Regions from separate parts of the Bradyrhizobium genosp. SA-4 str. CB756 genome, predicted to be linked through region 1. Evidence: riboswitches for the same ligand, from Rfam matches in the RefSeq annotation. Region 1 holds a riboswitch; the other holds the start of a gene.
What was found. Region 1 has a riboswitch for S-adenosylmethionine ahead of metX (homoserine O-acetyltransferase MetX). Riboswitches for the same ligand answer to the same signal wherever they lie in the genome.

Region 1 (3,951 bases):
GATCCCCATCTCGTAATCGTTGCGTGAAACGTAGTCGGAATAGGCGGCATCCAGCACCAGCAGCACGTGCGACGGCAGGCCGGCGCGCAGGCGCTTGACCTCGTCGAACGGCACATAGGTGCCGGTCGGATTGTTGGGATTGGCGAGCCAGACCAGCTTCGTCTTCGGCGTCACCGCCTTGAGGATGGCGTCGACGTTGCAGGTGAGGTTGGTCTCCTGTGCGATGACGTTCTTGGCGCCAACCGCCATGGTCGCGATCGGGTAGACCAGGAAGCCGTGGGTGGTCGAGATCGCCTCGTCGCCCTGGCTGAGATAGGTGTGGGCAAGCAGGTTGAGGATCTCGTCCGAACCGGCGCCGCAGATGATGCGGTTCGGATCGAGCCCGAACGAGCGGCCGATCGCTTCGCGCAGCACCCGCGAGGTGCCTTCCGGATAATCCTCCAGATGATCCGCCACGCGCTTGAAGGCCTCGATCGCCTTCGGTGATGGTCCGAACGGCGTCTCGTTGGCCGAGAGCTTGAACACCTTGCGGCCCGGCTCCGGCACCGGGCTCTTGCCGGGCGTGTAGGGCGCAATATCGAGAATGCCGGGATTCGGCACGGGGCGGGACATCTTCAACTCCGAAAGTGGCTGGGCGCGAGACTTACGATTTCGACCCGGTCGGGGTCACCGTATAGCGCGTTGCGTGGCTGCCGACGAGGGCCGTGGAGCGCACCGAGGCCCCTGCTTCGATCAGGGCAGCCTTGATCTTGTCGATGCTGGTTGCGCTCGTGACCGACACCAGCAGCGCGGCTCCGTCAAAGGCGGTATCGGGCACCGCCACGATCTCGGCGAGCGGCGACAGGGTCCGCGCGACCTCGGCGTTCCACCCCGAGACACGCACGCTGAAGGTCTCGACCTCCGTCACCAGCGCGCTGTCGGCGACGCGCGAGACCGCGAACACCGGCAGTGCCGCCGGATGATCGGCGCGCTCGACGAAAGGCAGCCGCGCGATGATCTTCGGCGCGCCTTCCGCTTCCAGCTCCAGCCACCACGGCGTGCGGCTCGACGTCGCCGAGACCAGTGCCAGGTCGCCCTTGGATTTCGCCACCGCCTCGACCGCAGCCTGTGCGCTGAAATGCGCGACGTAAGGCACGGTGAAGCCGAAATGGAATCGCGCGGAATCGCGCATCGCCGGCTCGCTTACGGAGATGTCGGCATGCACCGAGAACGGCGCCTGCACGTAGGTGAACGTCGAGATGATCACGCGCCAGATGCTCTCGACCGTGTCGAGCGGCAGGATGCCGCGATGGCGCTGCACGAGGTCGCGCATCATCGCGGCTTCGCGCGCAGGCCGGAACGCGGAGCCGACCTCCTGGGTCTGCTTCACCTGGATCAGGCGGTCGATGATGTCGCCGCGTTGCATCAGCAGGCGATGCATGTCCGCGTCGATCGCGTCGATCTCCTTGCGCAATTCCTGGAGCGATGGTGGCGCGGGCGGACGTTGGGACATATCTGCCGGATGCTGTTCTGCGAAGTGCCGTTGAGAGGCGTTCCAATGCGGATCGGGCAGGCCAATGGGCTAGCCGGATTCCGTTGCGGTCGATGTCCTGATTAGGCAGTCAGGGCGGCGAAAGCAAAGAGAAATGACGACCTTTTCGGCCGGCGTTTCAAGGACGATTTTGGTTAATCCGGGCCGCGACTTGACGAAAACCGCCCAAGACAGTAGATTTTGCCTGTTCCGTGGTCATTTGAGCCGGCCGGCTTGCAGCCACGTTAAAAAACTCGCTAAACAGGCCGGGGACGCTTCCGATCCCGGCCGAACCTATCGTTCAGGCCGGGTTTTTCATGGCCTGATGCAAGTAGCGGTCTGAAGTCCGATCGCAAACGAGGTCGATGATCAGATGGGTAGCGTCAAGTCGATTCCGAGTCCTGCGATCAGCGCCGATGAGCGCTCGCACGAGGTCGATCACCCGAGTTCGCAGGTCGCGCGTTTCGGCGCAGATCAGCCGCTGCGGCTCGATTGCGGCGTCGATCTGGCTCCGTTTCAGATCGCCTACCAGACCTATGGCGAGCTCAATGCCGATCGCTCCAACGCCGTTCTGATCTGCCATGCGCTGACCGGCGACCAGCACGTCGCCAATCTGCACCCCGTCACCGGCAAGCCCGGCTGGTGGGACACGCTGGTCGGCCCGGGCCGCCCCATCGATCCCAGCCGTTACTTCATCATCTGCTCCAACGTGATTGGCGGCTGCATGGGCTCCACGGGGCCGGCCTCGATCAATCCCGCCACCGGCAAGGTGTGGGGGCTCGATTTTCCGGTCATCACCATTCCGGACATGGTGCGCGCGCAGGCGATGCTGATCGACCGGCTCGGCATCGACACGCTCTTCGCGGTGGTCGGCGGCTCGATGGGCGGCATGCAGGTGCTGCAATGGACCGCGGCCTATCCTGACCGCGTGTTCTCCGCGCTCGCGATCGCCTGCTCGACGCGGCACTCGGCGCAGAACATCGCCTTCCACGAGCTTGGCCGCCAGGCCGTGATGGCGGATCCCGACTGGCACAATGGCGGCTATGCCGATCGCAGTCTTCATCCGCATCGCGGCCTCGCGGTCGCGCGCATGGCCGCGCACATCACTTATCTGTCAGACGCGGCTCTGCACCGGAAATTCGGCCGGCGCATGCAGGACCGCGAGCTGCCGACCTTCTCGTTCGACGCCGACTTCCAGGTCGAGTCCTATCTGCGCTACCAGGGCTCCTCGTTCGTCGAGCGCTTCGACGCCAACTCCTATCTCTATCTCACCCGCGCGATGGACTATTTCGACATCGCCGCCGATCACGGCGGCGTGCTGGCGAAGGCGTTCGCGGGAATCCAGACCCGCTTCTGCGTGGTCTCCTTCACCAGCGACTGGCTGTTCCCGACCTCGGAATCGCGCGCGCTGGTGCATGCGCTGAACGCGTCGAGCGCGCGGGTGTCGTTCGCCGAGATCGAGACCGACCGCGGCCACGACGCCTTCCTGCTCGACGTTCCCGAATTCTTCGACATCTCCCGCGCCTTCCTGCAATCGGCAGGCAAGGCCCGCGGGCTCACGGGCAAGGACAGCTAGCGATGTCTGTACAGGAAGTGCTGCCGTTGAATGGGTTCACTGCGGAGCAATCCGCGCATTTCCGTGCGGACCATCTGCTGGTCGCCGAGATGGTCAAGCCCGGCTCGAAAGTGCTCGACGTCGGCTGCGGTGACGGCGATCTGCTTCAGCTTCTGGAGATGCGCGGCGTCGATGGCCGCGGCATCGAATTGTCGCGCGAGGGCGTCAACCGCTGCGTTGCCAAGGGCCTCGCGGTGGTGCAGGGCGATGCCGACACCGACCTTGTCAACTATCCCGACGATGCCTTCGACTACGTGATCCTGTCGCAGACGCTGCAGGCGACACGGCAGCCGCGCGTGGTGCTCGAAAACCTGCTGCGCATCGGCCGTCGCGCCATCGTGTCGTTCCCCAATTTCGGCTTCTGGAAGATGCGGCTCCAGCTCCTGATCGGCGGCCACATGCCGCGCACCGAGAATTTGCCGGCAAGCTGGTACGACACCGCCAACATCCATTTCTGCACCATCAAGGATTTCGTCGAGCTCTGCGATGCGATCGGCGTCAAGATGGAGCGCGCCGAGGCGCTTGACCTCTACGGTCGTCCTCTGCGGTTGCGATTGCCGTGGTGGGTTTGGAACATGTTCGGCGAGCAGGGCGTGTTTCTGCTGAGCCGCGGCGGGCGGAAGTAGGTTCTCCGTCATCCCGGGGCGCGCGAAGCGCGAGCCCGGAATCCATTGGGCCGCATAGGCTGTCGCGCGATGGATTCCGGGCCTGCGCCTCCGGCGCATCCCGGAATGACAGCAAGTGGCTAATGCGCCGCCAGCGACCTCGGATCGCGCACTGGCCATCGCCCTGCTTCCACCAGCGTCACGAACCGCTCCACGCTCTC
Region 2 (3,951 bases), 1.4 Mb from region 1:
CGAGGGGATGGTCGTATTGATGATAGTAGCCTTCGAGCCCGTCCTGGCCATCGACGCTCTGCTTGGTGCAGACGAAGCCGAGCCTGATATCGCCGAGCGCGACGCCGTTGTTGGCGTGCCAGCCGCGCAGCATCGCGCGGCTCACCTCGCCCGGCACGCCGCAGATCGCGGTGCCCTTCCAGATCCAGCGCGGCGGCGGATAGCGGATCCAGGCCTTGGTGTCGCTCTCGTACATGTATTCGACATGCACGCCGCTGATCCAATTGGAGAGGTAGTGATATTGCGCGGCGGCCACCGCCGGCGGCAGATGATCGATCCCGAGCTTCTTGAGCCCGGGCAGGAAACGCTCCTGCTGCTGGCGACGGAACACGCGGAAGACAAACTCCGCCGCATCCGCCGTGCCGCGTCGCGTGACGACCGTGAGGATGAGACCGGTGAAATAGGCGTGATAGAGGTCTGCGACCGCGCGCCAGCGCTTCCATTGTGCGGCTTGCGCGGCATCTACTGCTGCGGTCATGTTCACTCCCGATCGTGGTTTTGATCGAGTGTGTCACTGCGACTGGTAGCAGGCAACCTGACGCTTATGCAGGACGCCCTGCGCGGCGGCCCGTCAATTCCGCATCACGAATTTTGTGCAAGCCTCGCGGCGCGCTCTCGCTCGACGCGCTCGGTGACGTCGCGTGCCATCGCCACCGATCCCTGCACCGCGCCGCCGGGATCCCGCACCAGCGCGAAGGTCATCTCGATGTAGAGCTTGCGCCCGCTCTTGTGCAGCGCGCGCGTCAGCGTCGGCTTGCCCGCAAGCTTCATCGTCCCGCTCGCGAGCGCAGCCTCAAATCCTTTCCAGTGCGCGGCGCGCAGATGTTCGGGAATGATGAGGTCGAGGTTCTGGCCGAGCGCTTCGTCCGCGGAGAAGCCGAACAGCGCGGTCGATGCGCGATTCCAGCGCGTGATCGTACCGGAGCGATCGGAATAGATCAGCGCGTCCGCGGCGTCGTTGAGGATTCTTGCGTCGAGGTGGGATTGATCGGTCATGGTGAGACCTCGCATGTCGCTGGATTTCGTTGCGCATCCTGCCACACATTCGGTGTCATCGCCCGACTTGATCGGGCGATCCAGTACTCCGAAGCGGACGTGATCAAATCGAGAGGCCGCGGCGTACTGGATGCCCCGGTCAAGCCGGGGCATGACAGCGGAGTGTGCTGCTACACCCGAAAATGCTTCGATAGTTTGAGGCCTTGCGCCTGGTAGTTGGAACCGATGCGCTGGCCGTACATCGCGTCGGGACGCGCGAGCATCTTTTCATAGACGAGACGGCCGACGATCTGGCCGTGCTCGAGGATGAACGGCACCTCGCGCGAGCGCACTTCCAGCACGGCGCGTGCGCCCTGCCCCCCAGCGCCGGCATAGCCGAAGCCGGGATCGAAAAAGCCGGCATAGTGTACGCGGAATTCGCCGACCAGCGGATCGAACGGCACCATCTCCGCGGCGTAATCCGGCGGCACCTGCACCGCTTCCTTGGAGGCGAGGATATAGAACTCGCCGGGGTCGAGGATCAGGCTACCATCAGGACGGGCCGAGATCGGCTCCCAGAAATCTTCCACCGCATAGCCGGCGCGGCGATCGACATCGACGACGCCGGTGTGGCGCTTGGCACGATAGCCGACGAAGCCGTTGGCCTTCTCGCCAGAGAGATCGACCGAGACGGCGACGCCGCCGGAGAGATCGGCATTGTCGATGTCGACGAGGCGCTCGGCAGCATGCAAGCCGTCGAGCTCGTCGGCATTGAGGATGGCGTCACCAGTGCGGAAGCGCACCTGCGACAGACGCGAGCCCTCGCGCACCAGCACCGGAAACGTCTTCGGGCTGATCTCGGCATAAAGCGGGCCGTGATAGCCGGCGCCGATCATGTCGAAGCGGCGGGTGCCGTCAGCGATGACGCGGGTGAAGACGTCGAGCCGGCCGGTCGAGCTCTTGGGGTTCGCGGCCGCGACGATCTCCGGCGGCAGCGCCAGGCTCTCGAGCAGCGGCACGATGTAGACGCAGTTGGTCTCCAGCACCGCACCGTCGGCGAGGCTGAACTCATGCAGCTTCAATTCGTCGATGCGCTCGGCGACGGTGGCGCCGGGGCCTGGCAGGAAGCTGGCGCGGACGCGATAGGCGATGTCCCCGAGGCGCAGATCGAGGCTTGCCGGCTGGATCTGGCTTTCGACGAAATCGTATTCGGGCAGGATGAGGCCTGCTTCCGCCATCGCCGCGATCATGCGGTCGGGCAGGATACCATTGGCGTCGGCGGCAACCGTAAAGCTCAACCGGGGGTCCTCATCAGGGGGCAAACGCATCCGGACATGCCGGAAATACTAGCCTTTTACGGCTATCCGATGGACGCCTTGACGGAAAGGGCATTGCGGAATATGAGCATCACTTATCCCGTGGTGATTTGAGCCGGCCGGCTTGCAGCCACGTTAAATAAGTCGCTAAACAGGCCGGGGACCTCTGTGATCCCGGCCCGTGGAGATATCCAGGCCGGTTTTTTTGTGACCGTTTTCGACGAGGCGGTCATATCGGAGGGTCCTATGTCGAAGTCGCCTGCCAACTACCGTCCCGAAACCCGCCTGGTCCATTCCGGCACCCTGCGCTCGCAATATGGCGAGACGTCGGAGGCGCTGTTTTTGACGCAAGGCTACGTCTACAACAGCGCCGAGGAGTGCGAGGCGCGGTTCAAGGGCGAGGACCCCGGCTTCATCTATTCGCGCTACTCCAACCCGACGATCGCGATGTTCGAGCGCCGCATGATCGAGCTCGAAGGCGCCGAAGCCGCCCGCTCGGCGGCAACCGGCATGGCCGCGGTGACCACGGCGATCCTGGCGCCGCTGAAGGCCGGCGATCACGTGGTGGCCTCCCGCGCCCTGTTCGGCTCGTGTCTCTACGTCATCCAGGACCTCTTGCCGCGCTACGGCATCGAGACCACGCTGGTCGACGGAGCCAATCTCGACGAGTGGCAGCGGGCCGTAAGGCCCAACACCAAGACGTTCTTCCTGGAGAGTCCGACCAACCCGACGTTAGACGTGCTCGACATTCCCGGCATCGCCGAGATCGCGCACAAGGGCGGCGCGCGGCTCGTCGTCGACAACGTGTTCGCGACGCCGATCTGGCAGAGCCCGCTCGCGCTGGGCGCCGACGTCGTCGTCTACTCCGCGACCAAGCACATCGACGGCCAGGGCCGCTGCCTTGGCGGCATCATCCTGTCGTCGGAAGCCTTCATCGCCGAGCACATCCACAATTTCATGCGCCAGACCGGCCCGTCGATCTCGCCGTTCAACGCGTGGGTTCTCCTGAAGGGCCTTGAGACGCTCGGCGTGCGCGTGCGCGCGCAGACCGATACGGCTGCGCGGATCGCAGAGGCACTGGCGAGCCATCCGAAGATTTCGCGGCTGGTCTATCCCGGTCGCGCCGATCATCCGCAGGCGGCGCTGGTGAAGAAGCAGATGCGCGGCGGCTCGACGCTGGTCGGCTTCGAGGTCAAGGGCGGCAAGGCGGCGGCGTTCCGCGTGCTCAACGAGCTCAAGCTTGCGAAGATCTCGAACAATCTCGGCGATGCCAAGAGCCTCGTCACGCATCCGGCGACCACGACGCATCAGCGCCTGAAGCCGGAAGACCGTGCCGCGCTCGGCATCAGCGAGGGATTCATCCGTTTCTCCGCAGGCCTCGAGCATGCGGACGATCTGATCGAGGATCTGACGGCGGCGCTGGAGAAGGCGTGACGGGCGAATGGCGAATAGTGAGTGGCGAATAGATCTCTATTCGCTACTCGCCATTCCCTATTCGCTTCTACATCGGCCGATACGTCCGCACGTCAGCGGGCACGTTCACGCCGATCTTGATCTGGCCGACTGAGCGGATGATATCGTCGCCGAGCAGCTGGGCGAAGCAGGCGTAGCCCCAATCGTT

Region 2: another riboswitch for S-adenosylmethionine. It lies ahead of BRAGE_RS0136335 (O-succinylhomoserine sulfhydrylase); the one in region 1 lies ahead of metX (homoserine O-acetyltransferase MetX).

The regions. Positions count from the first base shown of each region.
Region 1 covers NZ_KI421499.1:8,925,632-8,929,582, forward strand. Annotated here, with positions in the region: gene hisC (histidinol-phosphate transaminase) at 1-612, opposite strand, end outside; gene BRAGE_RS0143080 (chorismate mutase) at 644-1,492, opposite strand; SAM riboswitch at 1,713-1,792, shown strand; gene metX (homoserine O-acetyltransferase MetX) at 1,884-3,086, shown strand; gene metW (methionine biosynthesis protein MetW) at 3,089-3,751, shown strand; gene BRAGE_RS0143095 (alpha/beta fold hydrolase) at 3,871-3,951, opposite strand, start outside.
Region 2 covers NZ_KI421499.1:7,503,028-7,506,978, forward strand. Annotated here, with positions in the region: gene BRAGE_RS0136320 (hypothetical protein) at 1-517, opposite strand, end outside; gene BRAGE_RS0136325 (PAS domain-containing protein) at 622-1,035, opposite strand; gene BRAGE_RS0136330 (2'-deoxycytidine 5'-triphosphate deaminase) at 1,206-2,342, opposite strand; SAM riboswitch at 2,423-2,502, shown strand; gene BRAGE_RS0136335 (O-succinylhomoserine sulfhydrylase) at 2,577-3,764, shown strand; gene BRAGE_RS0136340 (SGNH/GDSL hydrolase family protein) at 3,832-3,951, opposite strand, start outside.